2 regions of the Kitasatospora sp. NPDC002522 genome follow, and region 1 is predicted to be linked to the other one. Evidence: predicted binding sites of a transcription regulator. Region 1 holds the regulator's gene; the other holds the start of a gene.

What was found. Region 1 encodes HspR, which represses chaperone genes until heat shock. Its sites were predicted from a motif close to TTGAGNNNNNNNNNCTCAA; they were not measured.
Region 2: a site for HspR is predicted at 11,600-11,618, ahead of lon (endopeptidase La). Genes of this name have one in related genera too.

The regions. Positions count from the first base shown of each region.
Region 1 covers NZ_JBSFXE010000043.1:44,558-60,361, reverse strand. The annotation lists gene ACWD4U_RS28875 (LamG domain-containing protein) at 1-859, opposite strand, end outside; gene ACWD4U_RS28870 ((Fe-S)-binding protein) at 949-3,162, opposite strand; gene dnaK (molecular chaperone DnaK) at 3,445-5,292, shown strand; gene grpE (nucleotide exchange factor GrpE) at 5,289-5,879, shown strand; gene dnaJ (molecular chaperone DnaJ) at 5,998-7,140, shown strand; gene ACWD4U_RS28850 (heat shock protein transcriptional repressor HspR) at 7,148-7,669, shown strand; gene ACWD4U_RS28845 (helix-turn-helix transcriptional regulator) at 7,943-8,908, shown strand; gene ACWD4U_RS28840 (hypothetical protein) at 8,915-9,097, opposite strand; gene ACWD4U_RS28835 (hypothetical protein) at 9,404-10,024, shown strand; gene ACWD4U_RS28830 (LuxR C-terminal-related transcriptional regulator) at 10,032-11,012, opposite strand; gene ACWD4U_RS28825 (LuxR C-terminal-related transcriptional regulator) at 11,042-11,989, opposite strand; gene ACWD4U_RS28820 (LuxR C-terminal-related transcriptional regulator) at 11,982-12,986, opposite strand; gene ACWD4U_RS28815 (TDT family transporter) at 13,679-14,779, opposite strand; gene ACWD4U_RS28810 (LysR family transcriptional regulator) at 14,850-15,804, shown strand, end outside.
Region 2 covers NZ_JBSFXE010000004.1:145,018-160,821, forward strand. The annotation lists gene ACWD4U_RS04820 (NAD(P)-dependent malic enzyme) at 1-906, shown strand, start outside; gene ACWD4U_RS04825 (zinc-binding dehydrogenase) at 990-1,952, shown strand; gene ACWD4U_RS04830 (PadR family transcriptional regulator) at 2,048-3,064, opposite strand; gene ACWD4U_RS04835 (DUF4097 family beta strand repeat-containing protein) at 3,066-3,959, opposite strand; gene ACWD4U_RS04840 (DUF6104 family protein) at 4,163-4,342, opposite strand; gene ACWD4U_RS04845 (multifunctional oxoglutarate decarboxylase/oxoglutarate dehydrogenase thiamine pyrophosphate-binding subunit/dihydrolipoyllysine-residue succinyltransferase subunit) at 4,373-8,104, opposite strand; gene ACWD4U_RS04850 (HAMP domain-containing sensor histidine kinase) at 8,405-9,544, opposite strand; gene ACWD4U_RS04855 (response regulator transcription factor) at 9,624-10,334, opposite strand; gene ACWD4U_RS04860 (rhomboid-like protein) at 10,732-11,445, shown strand; gene lon (endopeptidase La) at 11,641-14,037, shown strand; gene ACWD4U_RS04870 (GtrA family protein) at 14,114-14,647, shown strand; gene ACWD4U_RS04875 (ABC-2 transporter permease) at 14,655-15,689, opposite strand; gene ACWD4U_RS04880 (MarR family winged helix-turn-helix transcriptional regulator) at 15,798-15,804, shown strand, end outside.

The DNA.
Region 1 (15,804 bases):
TCCTGGTGCCCGCGTCGTAGACGCCGGTGAGCAGCGTCCAGGAGCCGGTGGTGGCGCCGTTGCCGTACGCCTGCACGGTCGTGGTGTCCTGGGCGCCGGCCGCGGTCTGCACCTTGAAGACCCACTGATTGTGGGAAGCCCAGTCCTCGCGACCCAGGTAGAACGAGTAGTAGGTGTCGCCGCCCTGGGTGACCGCGGCCCGGCCGCCGCTCGGCGCGTTGTTGCGGACCAGCGCGGAGACGGTGAAGCTGCGCGAGGTGTCGACCACCGCGGCCTGGTTCTCCGCGTAGCCGATGGAGTTGCCGTACAGCACCAGGGTGGGGCCCTTGTGGCCGTCGCTGGTGCCGAGCGCGCTGCCGCCGCCGAGCGCGAATCCGGCGAGCGTGGGCGCCGCGGAGGGCTTGCCGCTGGGGCTCTTGCCCGGCTTGGCGCTGTCGGTGGCGGACGCGGAGGCGGAGGCGGCGGCCGAGCCCGACGCGGACGCCGACGGGGAGGCGGAGGGCGGGCCTGAGGGGGTGCCCGGCGCGCTGGGCGCCGGCCCGTCGGGCTGGGCGGTGGCGCTGGGGACGGGCTTGGCGTCGGGGGTGCCCTTGGGCCCGGAGAGCGCCACGGCGGTGGCGACGATCCCGCCGACCAGCACCACCGCGAGGACGCCGCCGCCGATCTTCAGCCGCCGCTTGCGCAGGTACTCCCGCTCGTTGGCGTCCGCGAGCGCCGCCCAGTCGGGCGCCCCGGAGCCGGAGGTGACGGTCGGCAGGTAGGCGGGTGCGCCGCCGAAGTTCCCCGGCGGCGCGGCGCCGTACCCGGGCCCGTTCAGCGGTGGGCCGCCGGGCCCCGGTATTCCCCCGTCAGCAGTCATGCGCAGATGCTAGGACATCGCCCCAGCTCCGGGAACGCCCGGACCCCGGAGCCGCAACGGGCGTCCGGGGTCCGGGGAGTGAGCGGGCGTCAGGCGTCGACCGGCTCGGCGGTCTCGGCCGGGGTGGCGCGGACCGACTCCAGCAGCAGCTGGGCGACGTCGACCACCTTCAGGTGCTCCTTGGCCGCGCCCTCGTTCTTCTTGCCGTTGACCGAGTCGGAGAGCATCACCAGGCAGAACGGGCAGGCGGTGGAGACGATGTCCGGGTTGAGGGACAGCGCCTCGTCCACGCGCTCGGTGTTGATCCGCTTGCCGATCCGCTCCTCCATCCACATCCGCGCGCCGCCCGCGCCGCAGCAGAAGCCGCGCTCCTTGTGGCGGTGCATCTCCTCGTTGCGCAGGCCGGGCACCTTGCCGATGATCTCGCGCGGCGGGGTGTAGACCTTGTTGTGGCGGCCGAGGTAGCACGGGTCGTGGTAGGTGATCAGGCCCTCCACCGGGTTCACCGGCAGCAGCTTGCCCTCGTCGATCAGGTGCTGCAGCAGCTGGGTGTGGTGGATGACCTCGAAGTGCCCGCCGAGCTGCGGGTACTCGTTGGCGATGGTGTTGAAGCAGTGCGGGCAGGTGGCGACGATCCGCTTGGTGGGGGCGTCCTCCAGCGCGGCGTTCAGGGTCTCGACGTTCTGCGCGCCGAGCATCTGGAACAGGAACTCGTTGCCGAGGCGGCGCGGGGAGTCACCGGTGCAGGTCTCCTCCTTGCCGAGGATCGCGAACTTGACGCCCGCGGTGTGCAGCAGCTCGGCGAAGGCCTTGGTGGTCTTCTTCGCCCGGTCCTCCAGGGCGCCGGCGCAGCCGACCCAGTAGAGGTACTCGACCTCGGCGGGGTCGATGTCCTCGCCGATCACCGGCACCTCGATGCCGGTCTCCTTCTTCAGCTCCTTGACCCAGTCGAGGCGCGCCTTGGTGGCCAGGCCCCACGGGTTGCCCTTGTTCTCCAGGTTCTTGAGCATCGTCCCGGCCTCGGTCGGGAAGCTGCTCTCGATCATCACCTGGTAGCGGCGCATGTCGACGATGTGGTCGATGTGCTCGATGTCGACCGGGCACTGCTCGACGCAGGCGCCGCAGGTGGTGCAGGACCACAGCACGTCCGGGTCGATGACGCCGTTCTCCTCGGCGGTGCCGATCAGCGGGCGCTCGGCCTCGGCGAGGGCCTCGGCGGGGACGCCGGCCAGCTGCTCGGCGCTCGCCCTCTCCTCGCCCTCCATGTCCTTGCCGCCACCGGCCAGCAGGTACGGGGCCTTGGCGTAGGCGTGCTCGCGCAGGCTCATGATCAGCAGCTTGGGCGACAGCGGCTTGCCGGTGTTCCAGGCCGGGCACTGCGACTGGCAGCGGCCGCACTCGGTGCAGGTGGAGAAGTCGAGGATGCCCTTCCACGAGAAGTGCTCGACCTGGGAGACGCCGAAGACCGCGTCGTCGGCCGGGTCCTCGAAGTCGATCGGGGCGCCGTTGCTGGTCATCGGACGGAGCGCGCCGAGCGCGACGCCGCCGTCCTCCTCGCGCTTGAAGTAGATGTTGAAGAAGCCCAGGAAGCGGTGCCAGGCGACGCCCATCGACGGGTTGAGGCCGATGGTGATGGCCCACGCGAAGGAGATGCAGATCTTCAGCATCGCGAACAGGTAGACCAGGTTGACCAGCGTGCCGTGCGCGACGCCGTGGAACGCGGCGGCGATCGGGTACGAGACCAGGTAGGTGGCCTCGTAGGAGTCGACGCCCTCCAGGGCGCCCTCCAGGCCGCGCAGCATCATGATGCACAGGCCGATGCCGAGGATCGTGTACTCGACGTAGAACGCCTGCCAGGCGATCGAGCCGGCGAACCGGGACTTGCGGCCGGCCCGCGAGGGCAGGCTGAGCAGCCGGATCACGATCAGGGTGAGGATGCCCAGCGTGGTCAGCGTGCCGATCAGCTCGACGAAGATGTTCCACGGCAGCCAGTGACCGATCACCGGCAGCGCGAACTCGGCGTCGAAGAGCTGCCCGAAGGCGTTCACCAGGGTGAGCACCAGCGAGAAGAAGCCCACCGCGACGAACCAGTGGGCGATGCCGACGATGCCCCAGCGGTTCATCCGGGTGTGGCCGAGGAACTCCTTGGCCACCGTGGCGACCCGCTGGGCGGGCTGTCCGAACCGGGTGGCGTCGGCGGAGCCGGTGCGCACCACCTTGTAGATGTACAACGCCGCACGGGCGGCGAGCGCGGTGCCGATCACGAAGGTGACCAGCGAGATGACGATCGCTGCTAGCTGCATCGGCTCTCCGTCTCCAGCGGCTTTGGTCCTAGTCTCCCGCAGAGTGTACTGGTCGGTAACTTGCAGGGTCGACGGGCCGGACATTACCGCGCGTTAACACCCGTCCAGAAGATGTTCAAGGTATGGCGGCAGTCACTAAGGCCAGACTCACCCTAGCGGCCCAGCCCTCCGCATAAGCGCTCAGTAAAGTTGAGCGACACCGACTCAAAGCTGTTGACGCTTCCCGATCCGTCATGCATCCTTGAGCCCGTACAGCTCAACTTCTCCCCGGAGGTATTCACGATGGCACGCGCGGTCGGCATCGACCTCGGTACGACGAACTCCGTCGTCAGTGTTCTTGAGGGCGGTGAGCCCACGGTCATCACCAACGCCGAGGGCGCTCGGACCACGCCGTCCGTCGTCGCCTTCGCCAAGAACGGCGAAGTCCTGGTCGGCGAGGTCGCCAAGCGTCAGGCGGTCACCAACGTCGACCGCACCATCCGGTCGGTCAAGCGCCACATGGGCACCGACTGGAAGATCGGCATCGACGGCAAGGACTTCACGCCGCAGCAGATCTCCGCCTTCGTCCTGCAGAAGCTCAAGCGGGACGCCGAGTCGTACCTGGGCGAGACGGTCACCGACGCCGTCATCACCGTCCCGGCGTACTTCAACGACTCCGAGCGCCAGGCGACCAAGGAGGCCGGCGAGATCGCGGGCCTGAACGTCCTGCGCATCGTCAACGAGCCGACCGCCGCCGCCCTGGCCTACGGCCTGGACAAGGACGACCAGACCATCCTGGTCTTCGACCTCGGTGGCGGTACGTTCGACGTCTCGCTGCTGGAGATCGGCGACGGCGTGGTCGAGGTCAAGGCCACCAACGGCGACAACCACCTCGGCGGCGACGACTGGGACCAGCGGGTCGTCGACCACCTGGTCAAGGTCTTCCAGGCCGGCCACGGCGTCGACCTGTCCAAGGACAAGATGGCCGTCCAGCGCCTCCGCGAGGCCGCCGAGAAGGCCAAGATCGAGCTGTCCTCGTCCTCCGAGACCTCGATCAACCTGCCCTACATCACGGCGTCCGCCGAGGGCCCGCTGCACCTGGACGAGAAGCTCACCCGCTCCCAGTTCCAGCAGCTGACCGCGGACCTGCTGGACCGCTGCAAGCACCCGTTCCACAACGTCATCAAGGACGCCGGCATCCAGCTGTCCGAGATCGACCACGTGGTCCTGGTCGGCGGCTCGACCCGTATGCCGGCCGTCGCCGAGCTCGTCAAGGAGCTGACCGGCGGCAAGGACGCCAACAAGGGCGTCAACCCGGACGAGGTCGTCGCCATCGGCGCGTCCCTGCAGGCCGGTGTCCTGAAGGGCGAGGTCAAGGACGTCCTGCTGCTCGACGTCACCCCGCTGTCCCTGGGCATCGAGACCAAGGGCGGCATCATGACCAAGCTGATCGAGCGCAACACCACGATCCCGACCAAGCGCTCGGAGATCTTCACCACGGCCGAGGACAACCAGCCGTCCGTGCAGATCCAGGTCTACCAGGGCGAGCGCGAGATCGCGGCGTACAACAAGAAGCTCGGCATGTTCGAGCTGACCGGCCTGCCGCCGGCGCCCCGCGGCCTGCCGCAGATCGAGGTCACCTTCGACATCGACGCCAACGGCATCATGCACGTGGCCGCGAAGGACCTCGGCACCGGCAAGGAGCAGAAGATGACCGTCACCGGCGGCTCCTCGCTGCCGAAGGACGAGGTCAACCGGATGCGCGAGGAGGCCGAGCGGTACGCGGAGGAGGACCACAAGCGCCGCGAGGCCGTGGAGACCCGCAACCAGGGCGAGCAGCTGGTCTACTCCACCGAGAAGTTCATCGCGGACAACTCCGACAAGCTCCCGGCGGACGTCAAGACCGAGGTCGAGACCGCGATCGGCGAGCTCAAGGAGACCCTGAAGGGCGAGGACGTCGCGGCCATCCGCACGGCCACCGAGAAGGTCTCCACCACCGCCCAGAAGCTCGGTGCGGCGCTCTACGCGCAGGCCGACGGCGCGGGCGCGGCGGCCGGCGCGGCCGGTGCCGGCGAGCCGGGCGCCAAGGACGACGACGTGGTGGACGCCGAGATCGTCGATGACGAGAAGCCCAAGGGCGGTGCCGCATGACGGAGAAGCCGCAGGGCGAGCAGCCCGGCGACGACTCCGCCGCCGAGGAGGCCGTGCTCAAGGCTGCCGAGGAGGCCGTCGCGGGCGCCGGCTCGGACGAGCTGGCCACCGCCAAGCGCGAGGCCGGTGAGCGCACCGCCGACCTGCAGCGCTTGCAGGCCGAGTACCAGAACTACCGCAAGCGGGTCGAGCGGGACCGTGCCACGGTCCGGGAGATCGCCGTCTCCAACATCCTGGAGTCGCTGATCCCGGTGCTGGACGACATCGGCCGGGCCCGCGAGCACGGCGAGGTGACGGGCGGCTTCAAGTCCGTCGCCGAGTCCCTGGAGACGGTCGTCGCCAAGCTGGGCCTGCAGCAGTTCGGCAAGGAGGGCGAGCCCTTCGACCCGACGCTGCACGAGGCGCTGATGCACAGCTACTCCTCGGACGTCACCGAGGACACCTGCGTGCAGATCCTCCAGCCCGGGTACCGGATCGGCGAGCGGATCATCCGCCCGGCGATGGTCGCGGTCGCGGAGCCCCAGCCGGGCACCCAGACCACCGGCGAGCCGGACTCCGGCAAGGCTGACGGCGCGTCCGACAGCTGAGTACCATCCGTGCGCTGCGGAGTCGTACGTCGTCCACACGGCGGCGGCTCCGCAGCGCCGTACTACGGCGCCGCAGCACAGCGGCGGGAATCGCAACGGGAGGTGGCGGTAAAAGGCCATGAGCGCTAAGGACTACGTGGAGAAGGACTACTACAAGGTCCTCGGCGTGCCCAAGGACGCCACCGCCGCCGAGATCAAGAAGACGTACCGCAAGCTGGCGCGCGAGTTCCACCCGGACGCCAACAAGGGCGACGCCAAGGCCGAGGAGCGGTTCAAGGACATCTCCGAGGCGTACGACGTGCTCTCCGACGAGAAGCGCCGCAAGGAGTACGACGAGGCGCGCTCGCTGTTCGGCAACGGCGGGTTCCGGCCCGGCGGGGCGGCCGGCGGCGGCTTCGACTTCGGCGACCTGTTCAACGGCGGCGGCGGGGGCGGCGGCGGACTCGGCGACGTGTTCGGCGGCCTGTTCAACCGCGGCGGGCGGCAGACCGCGCAGCCGCGCCGGGGCGCCGACGTGGAGACCGAGGTCACCCTCAACTTCGAGGAGGCCGTGGACGGCGCCACCGTGCCGCTGCGGATGACCTCCCAGGCGGCCTGCCGGGCCTGCGCCGGGACGGGCGCGAAGACCGGCACCACCCCGCGGGTCTGCCCGACCTGCGTCGGCGCGGGCACCGTCAGCCGCGGCCAGGGCGCCTTCGCGCTCTCCGAGCCGTGCCGGGACTGCAAGGGCCGCGGCATGATCGTCGACGACCCGTGCACCGTGTGCCACGGCAGCGGCCGGGCCTCCTCGGCCCGCACCATGCAGGTCCGCATCCCGGCCGGCGTCCAGGACGGCCAGCGGATCCGGCTCAAGGGCAAGGGCGCGCAGGGCGAGCGCGGTGGCCAGAACGGCGACCTGTACGTCAGCGTGCACGTCGACTCGCACCCGGTGTTCGGGCGCAAGGGCGACAACCTGACGGTCACCGTGCCGGTCAGCTTCCCCGAGGCGGCGCTCGGCGGCACCATCGAGGTGCCGACCCTGAACGGTCCGGCCGTGAAGCTCAAGCTGCCCCCGGGCAGCGCCAACGGCCTGACCATGCGGGCCCGCGGCAAGGGCGCCACCCGCAAGGACGGCACCCGCGGCGACCTGCTGGTCACCGTGGAGGTCGCGGTGCCCAAGCACGTCACCGGCGACGCGCTGACCGCACTGGAGCAGTACCGCGAGGCCACCACCTCGGACGACCCGCGTGCCGCCCTGTTCAAGGCGGCGGAGGGAGCGTGAGATCCCGATGAGTCCCCACCCCGACAGTCCCCACGGCGACGGCCGGATCGGCCCCCCCGGCCTCGGCGAGGGCTTGCCCGGCGCCGGCCGCACCCGGCCGACCGGGCCGCCGGCCTACGTGCTGACCGAGGACACCCCCGTCTACGTCATCTCGGTGGCCGCCGAGCTCTCCGGCCTGCACCCGCAGACCCTGCGCCAGTACGACCGGCTCGGCCTGGTCTGCCCCGATCGCACCGCCGGCCGCGGCCGCCGGTACTCGGCGCGCGACATCCAGCAGCTGCGCGAGGTCCAGCGGCTGTCCCAGGACGAGGGCATCAACCTGGCCGGCATCAAGCGGATCATCGAGCTGGAGAACCAGGTCGCCGCCCTGCAGTCCCGGATCGCCGAGCTGGTCGACGCCCTGGACGGCGCCGCCGCCACCCTCCAGCAGCGCGAGGCCGCCGTGCACGCCTCCTACCGCCGCGACCTCGTCCCCTACCAGCAGGTGCAGCAGTCCAGCGCGCTGGTGGTCTGGCGCCCCAAGCGCTGATCGCGTTCGACGCCGTCGACAACCTCCGGCCGTCCGGGGGGTTTCGGCGGCGTCGCCGTGCTGGGAGAGTTTCAGCGTGGCGGCCGATCGAATGCCCGGCGCAAATGGGAATCCGCGGTCGGGCGGTTCTGCCTATGATCCCTACTGATCAACCTGGCTAGCCGTGCACCACCGCCCACGGAGTCAGACGGAGGGGAGAAGTCCATGCGCGCATTCCGGGACTCCACATCGCTCGATCCCGGGCGCAGGTCGCTCTCCGCAGAAGCACATGAGGTGTACCTGTTCATCGTGCGTTCCGGTGGGCGGGTGGACACCACCGCGCACGAGGCTGTTCGGGAGCAGATTGTCGAGCTGCTCGAATTCGGCTTGTTGATCCGCGAATCCGACGACCCGTCAGTCGTGGTGGCGATCGACCCGCGGACGCTCTCGGTCTCGCTCAGCACCGCCTGGCAGCGCGAGGCCGCCCACCTGCTCACCCGCTCCGCCACGCTCTCCGCCGAACTGCAGGACCTCGGCGAGGCGTTCAGCGAGCTGACCGGCACCGGCGAGTCCGGCGGGAAGATCGAGTACGTCCAGGGCCACACCACGATCAACCAGCGGCTGGCGATGCTGGTCGACAACTGCACGCAGGAACTGCTGACCGCGCAGCCCGGCGGCGGGCGGCGGGCCGAGACGGTGCGGGCGGTCGTCGACCGCGACCTCGGGGTGCTCCACCGGGGCGGCACCGCCCGGAGCATCTACCAGCCGAGCGCCCGGTACTCGAGTCCGACGCTGGAGTACGTCGAGACGATGACCGCGGCGGGCAGTCAGATCCGCACCCTGGACGAGCCGTTCAGCATTCTGATCATCATCGACCGGAAGGTCGCGATCATCCCGGGCAGCAAGGACATGACCCAGGCCGCCTTCATCAAGGACCAGGCGGTGATCGCCTACCTCGTGCAGACCTTCGACGCGCTCTGGGAGCGGGCGATCCCGTTCCACGCGAACCGGGAGGTCCCGCCGCAGGTCCTGACCAGCCTGCGCCGGCAGATCATCCGGTCGATGGTGCAGGGCATCGGCCACCGGGTGATCGCCCGCAACCTCGGGCTGAGCGAACGCACCCTGGCCCGGCACATCGCGGAACTCCGCGAGGACTACGGGGTCGACACCCTGTTCCAACTCGGCTGGAAACTGGCGCAGGAAGCCGAGGACGTCGAGAGGCCCGACTCTGACGACCTGTCGGACGGACCCCTCGACTGATCCCGACTACTGCCAGTAGCTGTCCGCGGGGATGACCGTCTGCTGGGCGGCCTTCGGGTCCCAGCCGCTGTCGGCGTTGGCGGTGCCCACACCGGCGAAGAGCGCAGCACCCAGAAGAACGACCGTGGCAATGAGGCGACGCGCATGACGCACGAGAGCACTCCCTCCGATGTAGATCACATCAACCAACTGCGAGTATGACAATCTGACCGAGCATTAATAATGCCCGCATTGCGCGGGATCGCGGAAGGCGACAGGGGCTGTCATCTCCCTGCATGGCAGAGAGATGACATCGGGTGACAGTGGACGGCACCGCCGACGTGCAGCGACGATCAGTGAGCCCAGCACTCGCGTGAGCAGGGTTCGACCGACGGGGGCGCACGCGAGTGGCATGAACTCGGCAAATTAGTTCCGACCGCACCGAATGTCAGCAGCATTCGCAAAACACCACGCTGGCAGGGCCCGCCCCCGCCGACCGATTCTCCCGGAGTCGACATGACTGAGCCTCATCTGCGCAATCACGCGGTCCAGAGCGCCGAAGGACGCCGCGCGCGGGTGTTCCTGGCCGCGCCGCTGATGCGGCTGACCGGGCCCGCCGACAGCGTCGTGACGCTGGCCAGCCGGACCAGGCTGACCACCCTGCGGAGCACGCTGCTGCGCAGCGGCGCCGCGGTCTACAGCGCGCACCACAGCGACGCCTGGACGGTGGCCGGCCGGGTGCCGGAGCCGCGGGTGCCCTCGGACTTCCGGGCGATGCAGAGCGCGGACCTGGTCTTCGCGTACGTCGGCGCCCCGCTGTCGGCGGGCGTCAGCCTGGAGCTCGGCTGGGCCTCGGCGCTGCGCAAGCCGATCGTGCTGCTGGTCGACGAGGCGATCACCCACAACCCGCTGATCGCCACCATCGAGCAGGTCTCCCCCGTGCTGCCGCTGGTCTTCGACGACACCTGGTCGCAGGAGGCGCTGCACCACACCGTGGAGACCGCGCTGGACTGGGCCGGCATGGCGCTCTCGCTGCGCGGCGGCTTCTGGACCGCGCCCGGCGACCAGTTCCCGCGCCCGCGGCAGGAGCCCACCAGCCCGTACGGCTTCTGGTCCCCGGAGATCGCCACCGGCTGACGATCCGTCAGGCCTCGCGCGGCCCCTCGGCTCCCCGCATCTGCCAGCCCAGCTGGAAGAGGGTCTCCGCGTCGTAGAGCTCGCGCAGCCGGGAGATGTGCCCGGCCACGGTGCGTTCGGACAGGCCCAGCCGGGAGGCGATGGCGCGCTGGGTCAGGCCCTGGGCGAGCAGGCGTCCGACCTGGTCGTGGACCGGGACCGCCGGGTCGCCGCCGGACTCGACCGCCCGCCACTGCACCCGCTCGGCCCGCTCCCAGTCCCGTTCGAACGCGGCCACCAGGAACGAGACCACCGCCGGGTCCTCGATGAACGCGGCACTGGTGTTGTCCGCGGACGCCGGGACCACCGCGACCCGGCGGTCGAAGACCAGCAGCCGGCTGAACGGCTCGCCGAGCGTGCGGAACCGGCCGCCCCAGGCGGTCACCTTCGCCGCCCACCGCACCGTCGTCTCGTCCATCCGGGCGGCCGGCTCGTAGATGCTGCGCAGCGTGGCGCCGCGCTCCAGGAAGCGGCGGGTGCGCTCCAGCGACTCGGCCAGCAGGTCCGGCGGACGCGCCCCGCCGGGCTGCATCGCCAGCCCCTCCTCCTGGGTCTCGCTCTCCAACTGCAGGATCCGGTGCCGGATCAGCTCCATCCGGTCGACGTGCCGCACCACGCTGGAGCGGTCCGCCCGGCGCGGGGTGGCGTCGTAGGCGTGGGTGAGGTCCTCCAGCAGCCCGGGCATCTCCTCGGCGCGCAGCAGCATCCGGGTGCCCTCGGCGCGCAGTTCGGCGCTGATCCGCTCGCTCACCGAGCGCGGGTTGACCGCGGTCAGCGACTGGTCCGCGCTGTGGTGCACCAGCAGTCCGAGTTCCAGCAGCCGCAGGACGCCCGCCGAGTCCTGCTCCACCGCCTCACGGAACATCACCCGGCCGCCCTGGTCCAGGATCTGCTGGTACAGCCGCCGTTCCGCCTCGGTCGGCAGCGCGGTGCCGTTCGGCTCGCCCACTGGTCGCTCTTCCTCTCTGCCGCCCCCGCTCATCGCGCACCGTCCCTCATCAGCCAGCCGAGCTGGAACTGCGTCTCGGCATCGTAGAGCTCGCGCAGCCGGGAGATGTGCGCGGCCACGGTGCGTTCGGAGAGGCCGAGGCGGGTGGCGATGGCGCGCTGGGTGTGGCCGGCGGTGAGCAGGCGGGCGAGCTCGGCGGGGACGCCGACGGTGCGGCCGGCCAGGGCGTGCCAGTTGACGGGTCGGGCGCGGCGCCAGTCGCGTTCGAAGCGCTCGACGAGGAGGCCGACCACGGCCGGGTCCTCCACGATGGCGGCGCTCTTCTCGTCGGCGCTGGCCGGCATGATCGCGATCTTGCGGTCGAAGATCAGCAGGCGCTGGTAGGGCTCGTCCAGCACCCGGATCCGCTCGCCGCAGGCGGTCCTCGCGGCGGCGTACTCGACGGTCGGCGGGTCGTCGAGGGCGCCGGGCTGGTAGAGGGTGCGCAGGCTGATGCCGGCCGCCAGGAAGCGGCGGTCGCGTTCCAGGGCCTGTGCCATGAAGGCGGGCAGGCGGGCGCCGCCGGGCTGGGCGGCCAGCGTCTCCTCGCGCATCTCCGACTCGATCTGCAGGATCCGGTGCCGGATCTGCTCGACGGCGGTCACGTGCTGGACGGCGCTGGTCCGGTCGGCCCGGTTCGCGGTGGCCTCGTACGCGTGGGTGAGCTCCTCGAGTTGACCGGCCGTCCGTTCGGCCTGGACCAGCAGCCCGGTGGCCCGGGAGCGCAGCTCCACCTTGATGCGCTCGCCGGCCGAGCGGGGGTCGACGGCGCTCAGCGACTGGTCGAGTCCTTGGTGGACCAGCAGCCCGAGCTCGATCAGCCGGAGCACGCCGTCGGGGTCCTGCTCCATCGCCTCCCGGAACATCACCCGGCCGCCCTGGTCCAGGATGTCGCGGTACAGCTGCCGTTCGGCCTCGCTCGGCAGGGGGTCAGTCACGTCGGCCTCCGCGCATCAGCCAGCCGAGCTGGAACAGGGTCTGGGCGCCGTAGCGGTCGCGCAGCCGGGAGATGTGGCCGGCGACGGTCCGTTCGGAGAGACCGAGGCGGGTGGCGATGCCGCGCTGGGTGAGGCCGGCGGCGAGGAGGCGGCCGACCCGGTCGGAGACGGTGCGGGTGAGGGTGCGGCCGTCCAGGTCGCGCCAGCGGACGTGGTCGGCGCGGGCCCAGTCGCGTTCGAAGACGGAGACCAGGAAGGCGACCGCGGCGGGGTCCTCGACGAAGGCGGCGCGGCTGTGGTCGTCGGCGGCGGGGATGACGGCGATCCGGCGGTCGACGACGATCACCCGCAGGAACGGCTCGTCGAGGACCCGGATCTGCGCGCCGCGGTCGGTCATCGCGGCGGCGTGGTTGACGGCGCTCTCCTCGGTGAGCGCCACCGGCTGGTAGAGGGTGCGCATGGTGCCGCCCCGGCGGAGCAGCAACTGGTCCTGGGTGAGGGCGAGTTCGAGGACGGCGGCGGGGCGCAGGCCGGGCTGGGCGGTGAGCAGTTCGAGCCGGCACTCGGAGACCAGCTGGGCGATCCGCAGCCGGATCGCCTCCTGGCCGTCGACGTACGTGGCCTGCCGGGCCTGCTCGGCGGGGCGCGGGACGGCGTCGTAGGCGCGGGTGAGCGGGTCGAGTTCGCCGGGCAGGCGCTCGGCGTGCAGCAGCAGCCGGGTCGCCTCGGCGCGCATGTCGGCGCTGACCCGCTCGGCGACGGTGCGCGGGCTGATCGCGACGTAGTAGCCGTCGATGTGGTTGGGCAGCACCAGGCCGATCGCCACCAGCTGGTCGAGCAGGGCCTGTTGGTGGCCCGGTCCGGTGGCCGGGTCGAGCACCGGCGGGTCGGTGAGCGGGATGCGGCCGCCGGCGGCGAGCACGGCGAGGTACAGGCGGGTGGCGGCGTCCTCGGGCAGCCCGGCGCCCGGTTCGCCCTTCGGGTGGTCCGCAGCCACGTCGAGCACTCCTGCCGTGTTCCTCCGTTTGCGGATCATGATCCCAGGAGGCCCGGCCGGCTCGACGGCGGGAGCCCCGTGGACGGGCGCGTCCTCCGGGCCGGGCACCTGAGCGCCCGGGACCCGGAGGACCCGCTCGTGTCACGCCAATCGTCAGACGCTTTCGGCGAGGCGGAGCAGCAACGCCTCACCGACTCCGGACACGGGGGCCATCACCACACATGGCGTCCCGACCGGCGCTCTTCCCCCCGGCTGCGCAGGTGCGAACGCACCTGTCGTACCCACGCGAAGAGCAAGCCGTCGACTCGGGCTGCGGCGGCCCGGGACGACTTGGCGTGACTACACCCTCACAGCGTGACGAACGCCGAACAAGTGGTCTCCGGCTGCAGGTTCCTGCACTTGCGGGAACCTGCAACAAATCACCCGGACAAGTGTCCGAAAACCCGGAATCAAGCTATTCCCCCCTCCCCCGAACGGTCATTCGGCACAGGGCCCCACTCGCCGCGTGCGCGAGCGTCCGAGCAGGCCGGAGCGTCACGGCCGCCGCGGAAAATTCCGAATTCCTTCGCAGAACCCGCCGATCCGGAGGGCTCAACCCCGTTACACCGCAGGGGGTTTGCCTCATCCGCCGACCGCGCGCGGCATTTGCGTGCGCCGACATATTCCCGCACGGCATGGGTCCCTATGGTGCCCTACAGCAGGCGCCCGGCGCGCAAGCCCGCGAAGGTCCGCGCGGCCGCCACCGCCCAGGCCGAGAAGAGCAGCAGGTAAAGCGCCCCGGCGAGGGCCGTGAATCCGCCGAAACCGGTGTGCCGGGCGAGGCCCGCGGTGCCGGTCACCAGGGTGCCGACCGGGAAGGTGAACGCCCACCAGGTCATCGCGAACGGCATCTCGGCCCGCAGCGCCCGCAGGTTGGCGGCCAGCGCCACCACCAGCCACAGCAGCGCGAAACCGAGCACCGCCACCCCGTACGCCACCGCCGCCTGCCGGGCGAACTCCGCGCCCTGCGCCCCGGCGCCGGGCAGCGCCAGCGGGACGGCGTCGGCGAACTGGTTGACCGCGGTGGTGGACTGGCCGAGCGGGCCGAGCACCAGGAACAGCGACGGGGTGAGCACCAGCGCGGGCAGCTTGCTGTGCAGCAGCCCGCCGAGCACCACCGGCAGCATCAGCAGGGTGGCCAGCGCGCTGGCGCCGAACATCGCCAGACAGCCGTACAGCAGCGCCACCCGGGCCGCCCCCTCCGGCAGGTGCGGCACCAGCGCCGGACCGAGCGCGGCGGCCACCATCGGGGCCACCACCGGCAGCAGCCAGGTCGGGTTGGCCTCCAGTGCGGAGAGCCGGTGCCGGGTGATCATCAGGTACGGCAGCACCACCGCGACGGCCAGCGCGTACAGCGTCCCGGTGCTCCACAGCAGCGCGTCCAGGGCCAGCGCCGGGCCGGCGCCGATCACCGGGCCGCCGACCGCGAGCGCCCCGTAGCCGACCGCGAGCAGGGCCATCGGCGGGCAGCCGTAGAACACCGCGGCGGACGGGTCCTCCAGCAGCGTGTGCCGGGCCTGCTCGCGGTGCCGCACCAGGTGGACGGCGCGGGAGGCCAGCAGCAACACGAGCAGCAGCAGCGACAGCGTCCACACCGCCTCGGCCAGCGCGACCCGGCCCGGCACCTCGATCGGCAGCGCGGCGGCGGCGTTCCCGGTGATCGCGGTGCCCATCACCGCGGCGTACCAGTTGGGGCCGAGCCGGGCGAGGTCGAGGGTGCGTAGACGGCTGTCGGCCGCGAGGAGTGTTGCCATGGCTCCACCGTCACCCGCGCGAGGGGGCGGCGGTAGCGAGCGCTCCGCTATGAGGACATAGCCTGGGCCTATGGCTCTCTCCCCGCACGTCCCGGACCTCGGCGCCCTGGAGCTGCTGCTCACGGTGGCCCGGCTGGGCAGCGTCGGCCGCGCGGCGGCCGAACTGGGGGTCAGTCAGCCCGCCGCCAGCGCCCGGATCAAGAGCATGGAACGGCAGATCGGCGTGGCACTGCTGGAGCGCTCCCCGCGCGGCTCCCGCCCCACCGAGGCGGGCCGGCTGGTGGTCGAGTGGGCGCGGCAGGTGGTGGAGGCCGCCCAGGCGCTGGACGCCGGCATCGACGCGCTGCGCGAGCGCCGGGACGCCCGGCTGCGGGTGGTGGCCAGCCTGACCGTGGCCGAGTACCTGATGCCCGGCTGGCTGCTCGCGCTGAACGCCGCCAGCCCCGGTACCGCGGTCACCCTGCGCACCGCCAACTCGGCGGACGTCGCCTCCCAGGTGCTGGCCGGCGAGGCCGACCTCGGCTTCGTCGAGGGCACCAGCACCCCGCCGGGTCTGGCCGGCGCGGTGGTCGCCGCGGACAGCCTGGTGGTGGTGGTCTCCCCCGACCACCGCTGGGCCCGCCGCCGCGCCCCGGTCACCGGCGCCGAACTGGCGGCCACCCCGCTGGTGCTGCGCGAGGTCGGCTCGGGCACCCGCGAGGTGCTGGAGGAGGCGCTCGCCCCGTACGGCGGGGCGGCGCCGCCGCGCCTGGAGCTGGCGTCCTCGACCGCGCTCAAGGCGGCGGCGATGACGGGCGCCGGTCCGGTCTGCCTGAGCGAGCTGGCGGTGATCGAGGAGCTGGCCACCCGCCGCCTGGTGGCGGTGCCGCTGGCAGCCGACCTCGACCTGCACCGACCGCTGCGCGCGGTCTGGCCGGCCGGCCAGCGCCCGGCCGGACCGGCCCGCCAGCTGCTGGGCCTGACCCGGGCCCTGCAGCGTCCCGGCACCGCCCCGCGGAGCCCTTCGCACGATGTTCGCACCGAGT
Region 2 (15,804 bases), on a different contig from region 1:
GTCATGGAGGGCAAGGCGATCCTGTTCAAGCAGTTCGGCGGCGTCGACGCGGTGCCGATCGCGCTGGCCTGCACCGGCGTCGACGAGATCGTCGAGACCGTGGTCCGGCTCGCCCCGTCCTTCGGCGGCGTGAACCTGGAGGACATCTCCGCCCCGCGCTGCTTCGAGATCGAGAAGCGCCTGCAGGAGGCCCTGGACATCCCGGTCTTCCACGACGACCAGCACGGCACCGCGATCGTCACCACCGCCGCCCTGTGGAACGCCGCCAAGGTGACGAACCGTGAGATCGGCTCGCTGCGCGCGGTCATCTCCGGCGCCGGCGCGGCCGGCATCGCGATCGCCAAGATGCTGGTGGCCGCCGGCATCGGCGACGTCTCGGTCTGCGACCGGCGCGGCGTGGTGTACGAGGGCCGCGGCGACCTGACCGACGTCAAGGCCGAGATCGCCGCCCTCACCAACAAGGAGGGCCTCAAGGGCAGCCTGGCCGACGCGCTGGTCGGCGCCGACGTCTTCATCGGCGTCTCCGGCGGAACCGTCCCGGAGGAGGCCGTCGCCACCATGGCGCCCGGCTGCTTCATCTTCGCGATGGCCAACCCCAACCCGGAGATCCACCCCGAGGTCGCGCACCGCTACGCCGCGGTCGTCGCCACCGGGCGCTCCGACTTCCCGAACCAGATCAACAACGTGCTGGCCTTCCCCGGCATCTTCGCCGGCGCCCTCTCGGTGCGCGCCAGCCGGATCTCCGAGGGCATGAAGCTCGCCGCCGCCAAGGCCCTCGCGGGCGTCGTCGCCGAGGAGCTGACCCCGCAGAAGGTCATCCCGTCGCCGTTCGACGAGCGGGTCGCCCCGGCGGTCACCCGCGCGGTCGCCGAGGCCGCGAAGGCGGAGGGCCTGGCCCGCCTGTAACGACGCGGCCGGATGCGCAATATGTGAACCCTCACAGCGGGGCGTGGTTACTCCACCACGCCCCGCAGGGCTATGGTCCGGACATGTTTGCTGCCTACGCCGCCCGTATCAGTCCTGACGATCCGTTGAGCGCGCTGGAGCTGGGCGAGCTGCCCGAACCGCAGGCGCGTCCGGGGTGGAGCGTGGTGACGGTGAAGGCCGCCACCCTGAACCACCACGACCTGTGGTCGCTGCGCGGGGTGGGCCTGCCCGCCGAGCGGCTGCCGATGATCCTGGGCTGCGACGCCGCCGGGGTCGACGAGGACGGCAACGAGGTGGTGATCCACTCGGTGATCGGCCAGAGCGGCCACGGCGTCGGCCCGAACGAGCCCCGGTCGATCCTGACCGAGCGCTACCAGGGCACCTTCGCCCAGCGGGTGGCGGTGCCGGCCTGGAACCTGCTGCCCAAGCCGGCCGAGCTGAGCTTCGAGCAGGCGGCCTGCCTGCCCACCGCGTGGCTGACGGCGTACCGGATGCTGTTCACCAACGCCGGGGTGAAGCCCGGCGACACCGTGCTGGTGCAGGGCGCCGGCGGCGGGGTGTCGACCGCGCTGGTGGTGCTGGCCAAGGCCGCCGGGCTGCGGGTCTGGGTGACCGGCCGGGACGAGGCCAAGCGGGCCCGGGCGGTGGAGCTCGGCGCGGACGCGGCGTTCGAGAGCGGCGCCCGGCTGCCGGAGCGGGTGGACGCGGTGATGGAGACGGTCGGCGCCGCGACCTGGTCGCACTCGGTGAAGTCACTGCGTCCGGGCGGCACCATCGTGATCTCCGGGGCGACCAGCGGCCCGAACCCGAAGGCCGCCGAGCTGAACCGGATCTTCTTCCTGGAGCTGAAGGTGGTCGGCTCGACCATGGGCACCAAGGAGGAGCTGGCCGGCCTGCTCGCGCTCTGCGCCAACGCCGGGATCCGCCCGGTGATCGACTCGGTGCTGCCGCTGGCCGAGGCCCGCGAGGCGTTCGCCCGGCTGGAGAAGGGCGAGGTCTTCGGCAAGCTGGTGCTCACGCCCTGAGCTGACGAGGCGTCAGAAGCCCATGCCCGAAGGGCCGCTGACCCGTCCTCAGCGGCCCTCCGTGTCCATGTGGTCCCGCGGCGCGGTGCCCCCGGTCAGTGCTCGAACAGCGCGCGGGCGGCGGCGGCCAGCGCCTGCCGGGCGCGCTCCAGCCGGGCGGCGTCCACGCCGGTGTCCCGGGCGCCGTCGCGGACGTGGTCGCGGAACCGGTCGAGCAGCCGCTCCAGTTCGCGGGCCGGGTCGCCGTCCGGGTCGATCCGGGCCCAGTCCGGCAGCTCCGCCGCGGGAACGGTCTTGTCGAGGTCGATCCGGACGCTCTCCGCGGGTGCGGCGGCGCCGGCCGGCCGGGTCTCCGCCGGGCTGCCCCAGCGGGCGGAGTCCGCCAGCGAGCCGAGACCGCGGGTGAGTTCGGCCAGGCCCTCGGCGAGACCGGTGGACCAGTCGCCGCGCGAGGCGTGCTCGCGGACCTGCTCCTCGACCCGCCGCTTCAGCCGCAGCGCCTCCTCCTGGGCGGCGCTGCGGGCGGCCCGGGACTGCTCACGCAGCCGCTTGGCCTCCGCCTCGGCCTCCTTGGCCTTCAGCCGGGCAGCCTTCTCCTGCTCCTTGGCCCGCCGGGCCTGCTCCCGGGCCTCGGCCTTGAGCTGCGCGAACTCCTCCTTGGCACGCTGCCAGGACTCCTTGTCCCGCCACGAGCCGCCGGCGAACGGGTCGAGGGGCGCGGCGGTGCCGGACTGCTTGGCCTGCTGCCACATCTCGTCGCGCAGGTTCTTGGCGCTGGTCCGGACGTCGTGCCGGATCGCGCCGGCCAGCTGGCCGACCGAGTCGTGGATCTCCGCCTCCAGGGCGGCCAGTTCGTCCTGCCGGGAGGCGAGTTCGGCCCGCCCGGCGTCGGTCAGCCGGTACACCTTGCGGCCGCCCTCGACGGCATGGCTGACCAGGCCCTCGGCCTCCAGCTTGGCCAGCCGGGGGTAGACGGTGCCCGCGGAGGGCGCGTACAGGCCGTGGAAGCGCTCCTCCAGCAGGCGGATCACCTCGTAGCCGTGCCGCGGGCTCTCGTCGAGCAGCTTGAGCAGGTAGAGGCGGAGCCGGCCGTGGCCGAACACCGGGGTCATCTCAGACCTCCTTGGTCAGGTCGAGCCCGCCGACGGGCAGTTCCTTCACCGGCCGGTCCTCCTCGGCGTCGGGGCGGCGCTGCACGGTGACCGCGCCGGTCACGGTGGTCACCTGCAGGTGGCCGCGGCCGCTGCCGAGCTGGCCGGAGAGCTTCTTGGACCCCCAGCCGCCGCCGACCGTCAGTTCGGAGAAGGCGCTGGAGAGGGAGCCGGCGGTGGTGCCGGCCTCCACCCGGGCGTCGGCGAGCGAGGGCAGCCGCACGCCGACCGCCCCGGAGACGGTGGTGACCGCGATGTCGGTCGGGGTGGTGACGTCCAGGTCGAGGGTGACCGCGCCGGAGACCGAGTTGGCCCGGATCCGGTCCGCGGTGCCGGCCACCAGGGTGACCGCGCCGGAGACGGTGTTGACCTTGAGCTCGCCGGACAGGCCCTCGGCGTCGATGTCGCCGGAGACGGTGTTGGCCTGCACCCGGCCGGTCAGGCCCGCCAGCGTGGTGTCGCCGCTGGCGCCGTGCACGCCGACCTCGCCGGTGATCCCGGAGACGGTGGCGTGCGCCGAGACGGTGCCGAGCTTGACCGCGGCGGCGGCCGGCACGGCGACGGTCACCTCGGCCCGGCGCTTGCGGCGCAGCGAGGAGAAGAACGACTTGACGGTCTGCACCGACTTCACGGCCTCGCCGAACTCGTGCCAGGAGAGGTCCTTGTAGGAGACGGTCAGCACCCCGTTCTCCAGGCTGACCTGCAGCGGGTCGCCCTCCAGCAGGGCCACCTCCAGCCGGGCCGGCCCGTCGGTGGGCACCACGTTCACGGTGCCGTCGACGATCCGCACGTGCAGGGTCTGCACCGGCTCGTCGAAGGCGATGTTCTCGGTCGCGTCAACCGTCCACTGGGTCATTGCTCTCTCCCCGTCCCTCCATACGCGATGTATCGCGTTCTCTTGATATTCACGATATATCGCGTATGGAGAAAGTCAAGGAAGCCGTGCCCCGGAGACCACCCGCACCGGACCCCGAGCCGACCCGGAGTCCGACCCCGAGAAAAACGGCACGGCCCGGGAGGTGGGAACCTCCCGGGCCGTGCCGTTGGACCGACCTGCCGTCAGTCCTCGTCCTCGTCGTCCAGCCGGGCCAGCCAGGTGGCCAGCCGCTCCACCGGCACCTCGAAGTCCGGGTTCAGGTCGACGAACTCCCGCAGGCGCTCGGCCAGCCACTCGAAGGTGACCTCCTCGTCGCCACGCCGGTTCTGCAGTTCCTCGATGCCGCGGTCAGTGAAGTACACGGTGGGTCTTTCTCCGGTCGAAGGGGGGTGTCAGATCGCGTAGACCTCGTCGAGCAGCGCCTGCTGCTCCGCGGCGTGCCGCTTGGCCGAGCCGACCGCCGGGGCCGAGGAGGCCGGGCGGGCGACGCGGCGCAGCCGGGCGCCGTTGGCGGAGCGGCCGATGACGACCTGCAGGTGGTCGACCAGGTTCATCGCGATGAACGGCCAGGCACCCTGGTTCGCCGGCTCCTCCTGCGCCCAGATGAACTGGACGCCCTCGCCGTAGCGGCTCAGCTCCTCCTGGAGCTCGGCCACCGGCAGCGGGTACAGGCGCTCGACGCGGACGATCGCGGTGTCGGTGACGCCGCGCTCGGTCCGGGCCGCCTCCAGGTCGTAGTAGAACTTGCCGGAGGTGATGACCACCTTGCGCACCTGCGCCGGGTCCACCGTCGAGTCGCCGATCACCGGGCGGAAGCCGCCGGAGAGGAACTCGCTGGTGGCGGACGCCGCGGCCTTCAGACGCAGCATCGACTTCGGGGTGAAGACGATGAGCGGCTTGTGGTGCGGGTTGTGCGCCTGCCAGCGCAGCAGGTGGAAGTAGTTCGACGGCAGGGTCGGCATCGCGACCGTCATGTTGTCCTGCGCGCACAGCTGCAGGAAGCGCTCCGGGCGGGCGGACGAGTGGTCCGGGCCCTGGCCCTCCATGCCGTGCGGCAGCAGCAGGGTGACGCCGGAGTGCTGGCCCCACTTCTGCTCGGCGGACGCGATGTACTCGTCCACCATGGTCTGCGCGCCGTTGACGAAGTCGCCGAACTGCGCCTCCCACATGACCAGCGCGTTCGGGCGGGTCAGCGAGTAGCCGTACTCGAAGCCCATCGCCGCGTACTCCGACAGCAGGCTGTCGTAGACGGTGTAGCGGGCCTGGTCCTCGGTCAGGTACAGCAGCGGGGTGTAGTCCTCGCCGCTGTTGCGGTCGATCAGCACCGCGTGGCGCTGGCCGAAGGTGCCGCGGCGGGAGTCCTGGCCGGCCAGGCGGACCGGGTGACCCTCCATCAGCAGCGAGCCGATGGCGAGGGTCTCGCCCATCGCCCAGTCGATGGTGTTGTCCTCGACCGAGGCGGCGCGGCGCTGCAGCTGCGGCAGCAGGCGCGGGTGGACGGTCAGCCAGTCCGGCAGGTTGACCTGCGAGGCGGCGATCCGCTTGACCATCTCCTCGGAGATGCCGGTCTGGATGGAGACCGGGAAGTCGGCGACCGGCTTGCCGTTGGCGGCGCCGACCGGAGCGGTGGCGGCCTCGCGGACCTCGGCGAAGACCTTCTCCAGCTGTCCCTGGAAGTCCTGGAGCGCCTGCTCCGCCTCTTCCATGGTGATGTCGCCGCGACCGATCAGCGCCTCGGTGTAGAGCTTGCGCACCGAGCGCTTCTTGTCGATCAGGTCGTACATCAGCGGCTGGGTGAACGACGGGTTGTCGGCCTCGTTGTGACCGCGGCGGCGGTAGCAGATGAGGTCGATCACGACGTCCTTGTGGAACTGCTCGCGGAACTCGAAGGCCAGGCGGGCCACGCGGACCACGGCCTCCGGGTCGTCGCCGTTCACGTGGAAGATCGGCGCCTCGATCATCCGGGCCACGTCGGTGCAGTACATCGACGAGCGCGAGGAGGTCGGGGCGGCGGTGAAGCCGACCTGGTTGTTGACCACGATGTGCACGGTGCCGCCGGTGCGGTAGCCGCGCAGCTGCGACATGTTCAGGGTCTCCGCGACCACGCCCTGGCCCGCGAAGGCCGCGTCGCCGTGGATCTGGATCGGCAGCACCGGGAAGGTCGTGCCGCCGAAGTCCAGGATGTCCTGCTTGGCGCGGGCGATGCCCTCGACGACCGGGTCCACGGTCTCCAGGTGCGAGGGGTTGGCGGCCAGCGACACCTTGATGGTCTCGCCGTCCAGGCCGGTGAAGGTGCCCTCGGAGCCCAGGTGGTACTTCACGTCGCCGGAGCCGTGCATCGACTTCGGGTCCAGGTTGCCCTCGAACTCGCCGAAGATCTTGCCGAACGGCTTGCCGACGATGTTCGCCAGCACGTTCAGGCGTCCGCGGTGCGCCATGCCGATGACGGCCTCGTCGAGGCGGTGCTCGGCGGCGGCGTCGATGGTGGCGTCCAGCAGCGGGATGAGCGACTCGCCGCCCTCCAGCGAGAAACGCTTCTGCCCGACGTACTTGGTCTGCAGGAAGGTCTCGAACGCCTCGGCCGAGTTCAGCCGGCGCAGGATGCGCAGCTGCTCCTCGCGCTCCGGCTTGGTGTACGGCTTCTCCAGGCGCTCCTGCAGCCAGGTGCGCTGCGCCGGGTCCTGGATGTGCATGTACTCGATGCCGACGGTGCGGCAGTAGGTGTTGCGCAGCAGGCCGAGGATGTCGCGGAGCTTCATCATCTTCTGGCCGCCGAAGCCGCCGACCGCGAACTCGCGCTCCAGGTCCCACAGCGTGAGGCCGTGCTGGACGACGTCCAGGTCGGGGTGCTTGCGCTGCTTGTACTCCAGCGGGTCGGTGTCGGCCATCAGGTGGCCGCGGACCCGGTAGGAGTGGATCAGCTCGATGACGCGGGCGGTCTTGTTGACCTCGTCGTCGTGGGTGGTCGCCACGTCGGTGGCCCAGCGCACCGGCTCGTACGGGATCCGCAGGGACTCGAAGACCTCGTCGTAGAAGTCGTTCGAGCCCAGCAGCAGCTGGTGGATCGAGCGCAGGAACTCGCCCGACGCCGCGCCCTGGATGACGCGGTGGTCGTAGGTCGAGGTCAGCGTCATGATCTTGGAGATGCCCAGGCGGGCCAGCGTCTCCTGGGAGGAGCCCTGGAACTCGGCCGGGTACTCCATCGCGCCGACGCCGACGATGGTGCCCTGGTTCTGCATCAGGCGCGGCACGGAGTGCACGGTGCCGATGCCGCCGGGGTTGGTCAGCGAGACCGTGACCCCGGTGAAGTCGTCCATGGTCAGCTTGTTGGCGCGGGCCCGGCGGACGATGTCCTCGTAGGCCTGCCAGAAGCCGAAGAAGTCGAGGGTCTCGGCCTTCTTGATGGCCGCGACGACCAGCTGGCGCTCGCCGTTCGGCTTGACCAGGTCGATGGCGAGGCCCAGGTTCACGTGCTCGGGCTTCACCAGGTAGGACTTGCCGTCCTCCACCTTGTAGCTGTAGTTCATCGCGGGGTTGGCCTTCACGGCCTGCACCAGCGCGTAGCCGATCAGGTGGGTGAAGGAGACCTTGCCGCCGCGGGCGCGCTGCAGGTGGTTGTTGATGACGATGCGGTTGTCGATCAACAGCTTGGCGGGCACCGCGCGCACCGAGGTGGCGGTCGGAACCTCCAGCGAGGCGTCCATGTTGGTGGCCACGGCCTTGGCCGGGCCACGCAGCTGGACCAGCTCCGGACCCTCGGCTGCCTTCGGCGCGGCCGGGGCGGCGGCCTTCGGCGCGGGCGGCGCGGCGGGCGCGGCCGGCAGCGGCGCGGGCGCGGCCACCGGGGCGGGTGCGGCGGGCGCCGGAGCAGCGGGGGCGGACGCGGCCGGAGCAGCGGCAGCGGGAGCGGCAACGGGGGTCGGCGGGGCGCCGACCGGGGTTGCGGCCTGGGTCACTGAAGTCACCTCGGTACCGGGCTTGTAGTCGGCGAAAAAGTCCCACCAGGCCCGGTCAACCGAGCTCGGGTCCTGGAGGTACTGCTGGTAGATCTCGTCGACGAGCCACTCATTGGGGCCGAAGCCAGTGGAGCTTGCCGAGCTGGGGGTTTCTTGGTGTGGCGACACGGGGCAACCGCCCTCTTCCGCTTCCTTTTGGGATGGTGGACAGCGGGGATTAAGGCTACGCCTCCGACGAGTGATCGCGCAGTCCCCGGCGGTCAGGCGTCGCCCAGATCACATCAAGGGGTCGGAATTTGGCTTGATCTGAGCGTTAGAGATGCCGGAAAGGTGGGAACTGACCCCATTTCCATACCGGTTGATAGTCGCCGAAAATCGGACAAAACCAATGGTCTGGACCACTTGGCAGGTCCTTCGGGCTCGGTCCGACAACGGTTCGGCCCCGGTTTGTACCAGTTCTGCGACAAACTATGCCGGAACCGCGCTCTCACCCGGCAGGGTGACCTCGATCCGGCAGCCCTCGGCCGCCTCCGCCACCCGGATCCGGCCGCCGTGCAGGTCCACCGCCCAGCGGGCGATCGCCAGCCCCAGCCCGGTGCCGCCGTCGCTGCCCGGGCCCAGCGCGGTCGGCGAGCCGCTGCGCCCGAACCGCTCGAACACCCGCTCGCGGTCGGCCGGCGGGATGCCGGGGCCCTCGTCCTCGACCTCCAGCAGCAGGCCGCCGTCGTCGGTCGCGCGGGCCCGCACCGTGACCGTGCCGCCCTCCGGCGAGTGCTTGCAGGCGTTGTCCACCAGGTTGGCCACCACCTGGTGCAGCCGCTCCTCGTCCGCCACCGCGGTCAGCCGGTCCGGCTGCACGTCCAGCGCCAGGCGGACGTCCTCGCGGCGTGCGTACGCGCCGCCGGCCACCGCGCCGTCCACCGTCACCCCGCGCAGCACGCCGTCCAGGAACGGGCGCACCAGGAACGGGCGGGTGTCCAGCGGGACCACGCCGTCGTCCAGCTTCGACAGGTCCAGCAGGTGGGTGACCAGGCGGCCCAACCGCTCGGTCTGCTCCAGGGCGGTGCCCAGGGTCTTCGGGTCCGCCTTCACCACGCCGTCCACCACGTTCTCCAGCACCCCGCGCAGCGCCGCGATCGGCGTGCGCAGCTCGTGCGAGACGTTGGCGATCAGCTCGCGGCGGTGCCGGTCGGCGGCCTCCAGGTCGCCCGCCATCCGGTTGAAGGTGTCGGCCAGCTCGCCGATCTCGTCCCGCGAGGCGACCTCGACCCGGGCGCTGTAGTCGCCCTCGGCCATCGCCCGGGCCGCCGCCGTCATGTCCCGCAGCGGGGCGGTCAGCCCGTGCGCGAGGAACTGCATGAACAGCAGCGAGGCGATCAGCGAGAAGATCATGATGACCCGGATCTGGGTCTCCGACCAGATAGCCACCACCACCATGCCGGTGGCCAGCACCACCGAGACGACCACCAGCAGGGCCAGCTTGCCCTTGATCGACCGCACCGGGTCGAACGGGCGGATGTCGGCCCACACCCGGCGCGCCGCGCGCACCGCGAGCGGGGGCTGCGGGGTGAGCTCGGCTTCCCCGTTGCGTTGCTGTGGAAAGGTCATGGTGTCCCTAGGACTCGTCCCCCGTGAACGACCGGAACGCCGCGCGGGCCCCCCGGAGGCCCGAACCGGCGCCGTCCGGTCAGGACAGCGGTGCCTCCAGCGCGTAGCCCACGCCGTGCACCGTGCGGATCCAGCTCGCACCGATCTTGCGGCGCAGCGCCTTCACGTGGCTGTCCACGGTGCGGGTGCCGGACGCGTCGGTCCAGTCCCACACCTCGGCCAGCAGCTGCTCGCGGGTCAGCACCGCGCGCGGCTGCGCCGCCAGGCAGGCCAGCAGGTCGAACTCGGTCGGCGTCAGGTGGACGTCGCCCGAGCCCAGCCGCACCCGGCGCTGCACGTGGTCGATCTCGAGCTCGCCGAAGCGCAGGCTGCCCAGCGCCGGGGTGCGGGCCGCCTGCTGGGCGCGCTCCACCCGGCGCAGCAGCACGTTCACCCGGGCCGCCAGCTCGCGCATCGAGAACGGCTTGGTCATGTAGTCGTCCGCACCGACGCCCAGACCCACCAGCAGGTCGGTCTCGTCGTCCCGGGCGGTCAGCATCAGCACCGGCACCGGGCGCTGGGCCTGGATCCGACGGCACACCTCGAGGCCGTCGAAGCCCGGCAGCATGATGTCGAGCACCACCAGGTCCGGCTGCCAGGTGTGGAAGCCGTCCACCGCGCCCGGCCCGTCGTGGGCCACCGCCACCTTGAAGCCCTCGGCTCCCAGCCGGGCCGCGATGGACTCGGCGATCGTGGGCTCGTCCTCCACGACGAGCACCCGTCGCTGGGTGCCCACCGGGCCGCTGTTCATGGGCTCTTGCTGGATCTCTGTCACGGTCACGCCACCGCCCCCAGGGCTGCGGGCCGGCTGCCTGTGGGGACAGCGGGCTCCGCTCGTAGTCGTCTTCATCCGTCGTGGGCCGTGCCCCGCCCGCCGATGCTCCTGCTCGCAGGGTACGGACGCCGTCGCCGCCAGGGCGGGCGGACCGGAGGAATTTCCGGTCACGGACCGCCTGCGCGCGCCGCCTCCGTGTTTGGCAGGTTCCCGATCGGACGGGCACGGGCCGATACCTTACCCGCAGCACTACCGAGCTGTAACGGTACGTGTGCGAGCGGCAGGTGCGGCGGGCGAGGTCTTCACAGGACTTCCTCAGACACCTCTCAGTCGGCACCCGTATCGTGGGCACGACAGGCGTTCGGGAGGCACCATGACCAGCGCGGAACTGCGACGACGACTGATTCGACCCGGCCTGCGGGCGATCCCCACCCCCCGTGCGAACCCGTTCGCGCTCGGTTACCTCGCACTGCTGCTGGGCACCACGCTGTTCGCGCGTTTCGGCGACACGGACACCGTCCACCGGCTGCAGTCGCTCTCCTCGACCGACGCGCACAACCTGCTCGCCCACCCGATGCTCTCGCTGGTGGGCTCCGGGCTGTGGGTCGCCGGGCCGGTGTGGATGCCGTACTTCTGGGCCTTCCTGCTGACCGTCGCACCCCTGGAGCGCCGGGTCGGCGCGCTGCGCGCGCTCGGCGTCTTCGCGGCGGGGCACATCGTCGCGACGCTGCTCTCGCAGGGCGTGGTGGTCGCGGTGGTCGCGGACGGGCGGGCCGAGCCCGGGCTGCTGGACGCGATGGACATCGGGGTGAGCTACGGCGTCCTCACCTCGCTGGGCGCGCTGGCCGGGCTGCTGCGACCCGCCGGGCGGGGCATCGCGCTCGGCGCGGGGCTGGCGCTGATCGCGCACCAGGTGGCGTCGGACCCGGACCTGGTGACCTCGGTCGGGCACCCGGCGGCGCTGGCGGTGGGCATCTCGCTGTGGCCGCTGCTGCGAGGGCGGGGGCCGAGGGGGCCGCGACGGGCGCTCCGCGAGCCGGCGTTGGCTCCTGCGGGGTCGCGATCGCTGGCAACTGAGTCTTCGTAGCGCGATCTTTCAGACGCGCGCCTTCCGCCTCGCGCAGTTCCGCCCCCAGCCCCATGAGGGGCTGGGAGGTACCCCCAGCGCCCCTGTGGTGCGCGGGGTTTCTGCGTTCTCTGACGGTGAACACGGGCGGGGGAACAATCCCCGGGCGCCAAACCTTAGTCAGGTCAGCTCAAGTTCACTGACTGGGGAGAGATCATGGCATCGACGTCCACTCCGCTCACCCTGCCCGTGCTGCCGCTCGACGACGAAGTGGTGCTCCCCGGCATGGTGGTTCCGCTGGAGCTTTCGGATCCCGAGGTGCGGGCTGCCGTGGAGGCGGCCCGGGCGGGTAGCAACGGGGGTGGGAAGCCGCAGGTGCTGCTGGTGCCGCGGCTGGACGGGTCGTACGCGGCGGTAGGCACGTTGGCGACGGTCGAGCAGGTGGGCCGGCTCGCGGACGGTGACCCGGCGGCGCTGGTGCGGGCGGTGCGCCGGGTGCGGATCGGCGCGGGGACGACCGGGCCGGGGGCGGCGCTGTGGGTGGAGACCACGCCGTTCCGGGAGTCGGACCCGGGGACGCCGGTGGCCGGGCGGGCCGCCGAGCTGGTCAAGGAGTACAAGGCGCTGTCCACGAAGTGGCTGCGCAAGCGCGGGGCGTGGCAGATCGTCGACCGGGTGGCCGCGATCGACGACGTCGGCGAGCTGGCCGACAACATCGGGTACGCGCCGTTCGCGACCGCCGAGCAGAAGCTGAAGGTGCTGCTGGAGGCGGACCGGCTGGCCCGGTTGGAGTACGCGCTGAGCCTGCTGCGCGACCACCTGGCGGAGGAGGAGGTCAACGACACCATCCGCAAGGACGTCGAGGAGGGCGTGGCGAAGCAGCAGAAGGAGTTCCTGCTGCGGCGCCAGCTGGAGGCGGTGCGCAAGGAGCTGGCCGAGCTGAACGGCGAGTCGGGCACCGAGGAGGACGACTACCGGGCGCGGGTGGAGACGGCCGAGCTGCCGGAGAAGGTGCGCGAGGCGGCGCTCAAGGAGGTCGACAAGCTGGAGCGCTCCAGCGACCAGTCGCCGGAGGGGTCGTGGATCCGCACCTGGCTGGACACCGTGCTGGAGCTGCCGTGGAGCACCCGCTCCGAGGACGCGTACGACATCGCCGGCGCCCGTGCGGTGCTGGACGCCGACCACACCGGCCTGGACGACGTGAAGGACCGGATCGTCGAGTACCTGGCGGTGCGCAAGCGGCGGGCCGACCTCGGGCTCGGGCAGATCGGCGGGCGGCGCGGGGGCGCGGTACTGGCGCTGGTGGGTCCGCCGGGCGTGGGCAAGACCTCGCTGGGCGAGTCGGTGGCGCGGGCGATGGGCCGCTCGTTCGTGCGGGTGTCGCTGGGCGGCGTCCGGGACGAGGCGGAGATCCGCGGCCACCGCAGGACGTACGTGGGCGCGCTGCCGGGCCGGATCGTCCGGGCGATCAAGGAGGCCGGGTCGATGAACCCGGTGGTGCTGCTGGACGAGATCGACAAGGTCGGCTCGGACTTCCGGGGCGACCCGGCGGCGGCGCTGCTGGAGGTGCTGGACCCGGCGCAGAACCACACCTTCCGGGACCACTACCTGGAGGTCGAGCTGGACCTGTCGGACGTGGTCTTCCTGGCCACCGCCAACGTGCTGGAGGCCATCCCGGAGCCGCTGCTGGACCGGATGGACCTGGTGCGGCTGGACGGCTACACCGAGGACGAGAAGGTCGCGATCGCCCGTGACCACCTGCTGCCCCGTCAGCTGGCGAAGGCCGGGCTGAGCGCGGAGCAGGTCGCGGTGGACGAGGCGGCGCTGCGCCGGCTGGCCGCCGAGTACACCCGGGAGGCGGGCGTCCGGAACCTGGAGCGGTCGATCGCGCGCATCCTGCGGAAGGTCGCGGCCCAGACCGAGCTGGGCGGCCGCGAGCTGCCCGCCGCGATCGGGGCGGACGACCTGCGAGCGCTGCTCGGCCGGCCGCACCACGTGCCGGAGGCGGCGCAGGAGCCGTCCGAGCGCCGGACCGCGGTGCCCGGCGTGGCGACCGGGCTGGCGGTCACCGGGGCCGGCGGCGACGTCCTCTACATCGAGGCCTCGCTGGCGGACGCGGAGACCGGCTCGACCGGGCTGACCCTGACCGGCCAGCTGGGCGACGTGATGAAGGAGTCGGCGCACATCGCGCTCTCCTACCTGCGTTCGCGCGGCGCCGAGCTGGAGCTGCCGGTGACCGGGCTGCGCGAGCGGGGCATCCACCTGCACGTGCCGGCCGGGGCGGTGCCCAAGGACGGTCCGAGCGCGGGCATCACCATGACCACGGCGCTGGCCTCGCTGCTGTCCGGCCGCAAGGTGCGCACCGACGTGGCGATGACCGGTGAGGTGTCGCTGACCGGGCGGGTGCTGCCGATCGGCGGGGTGAAGCAGAAGCTGCTGGCCGCCGACCGGGCCGGGATCACCACGGTGATCATCCCGAAGCGCAACGAGCCGGACCTGGACGACGTCCCGGACGAGGTGCTGGAGCGGCTGACGGTCCACCCGGTGGCCGACGTGCGGGAGGTGCTGAAGCTGGCCCTGGAGCCGGCCGAGGTGCTGGTCGCCGCGGCCTGACCGGAAACCACCACGGGCGCGGGCGAGCTCCGCGCCCGTGGTGGTTCGTGCTCGGGACGCGTGGCAGACTGCCCGCATGCCGTCCCTTACGCAGCGGGTGCTCGCCGCCGTGCCGGAGCGCTACCGCCCGTTCCTGGTGAAGCACCGCAAGCTGGTGAAGTTCCTCATGGTCGGGGGGACCTGCTTCCTGCTGACCATGCTGATCAACTTCGGGCTGAAGCTGACGGTCTGCCAGAACAAGCCGGTGGTGGCGCTGACCATCGCCACCGTGGTCACCACGGTGATCTCCTACGTGCTGAACCGGCAGTGGTCCTTCCGGGCGGTCGGCAAGCAGCGCGAGGCGGTGCTGTTCTTCGTGGTCAGCGGGCTGGCGGTGCTGGTGAACGACATCCCGCTGGCGCTGTCGCGGTACGTCCTCGACCTGCGGACGCCGGACGTCAGCCATCTGACCCAGGAGATCGCGGACTTCCTCAGCGGCATGATCATCGGAACGCTGGTGGCGATGGTCTTCCGCTTCTGGGCGATGAGCCGGTTCGTCTTCACCCGGCTGTCCGAGGGGGAGGCCCCCGCCGAGCCGGAGCGGCCCGGGCGGGAGCCGGAACGGGTCTGACGGACGGTCAGCGCCCCCCGGGCAGCGGGCGGCCGAACCGCGGGCCGCCCGCCACGGCGAGGAAGGTCACCGCGACGCCGATCACCGCCCAGGCGGCCAGCACCAGGAACGGCACCGTCAGGTTGGTGGAGTCCAGGTAGGCGATGGAACGGGCGGCCGAGGTGCCGGCGCCGTTCGGGATCCACTGGCCGATCGCCCGCCAGAACGCGGGCAGCAGCGGCGGTGGGAAGACGCCGCCCGCGCTGGGGTTGCCCAGCACCACGAAGACCAGCACCGCCAGGCCGATGCCGACCACGTCGAACAGGCACTCCAGCGCCATGGTGACGGCGCCGACCGCGAAGACCACCAGGGTGCCGAGGCCGGTGAGGGCGGCGATCGAGCCGGGCAGCGCGTCCAGGATCGGGCCGGTGATCAGCGCGCCGCCGAGGCCGGCCGCGACCGAGTAGAGCGCCAGCGTGCCGAGCCGGAGCACCGCGCGGCCGCTGTTGGCGGGCCGGGAGCCGGCGCTGATGCCGAGGATCGAGGCGACCAGGTAGCCGCCGACGCACCAGCCGACCACCAGGTAGAAGGAGGAGAGCCCCTCCGCGTCGCCCGCGGCCAGCGGGATGGTGTCCTCGACGGCGATGGTGCGGCCCTGGGTGGCGGCCAGCTTGCCGACGATCTCCTCGGCCGCGGTGGCGGCGGCCGGTCCGCGGGCGTCGGCGACCAGCAGGGCGTCCTTGGTGCCGGTCGGGTCGACGACCCAGGCCGCGTAGATCTTCTGGTCCTTGATCCGGGACGCGGCGGTGGCCTGGTCGGGCGCGGTGGAGGCGCGTACCGCGTCGTTCGGGACGGCCTCCAGGGCGGCGGTCAGCTTCCCGGCGACCTGCTCGGGGGCGACCACGGCGATCGAGAGCTGGTGCGGCGTCGGGTGGTGCAGGGCGCCGACGTACGAGGTGATGAAGCCGAGCTGGAGCAGCAGGGTGGCGACGACCAGCAGGAACGCGCGCGGGGTAACCGCGTCCCGAAGGTCCGCCGCGAATCCCGTTCCGGGCTCTGCCATGGCGGGGCCTCTCCCTCCAGGAGTGGATCAATACGGGCGAAACGGATACTTCATAACATGAACTAGTTCCGGGGAGGGGGAGGCGCGAGCTGCGCGATACTGAGCGCCATGAACG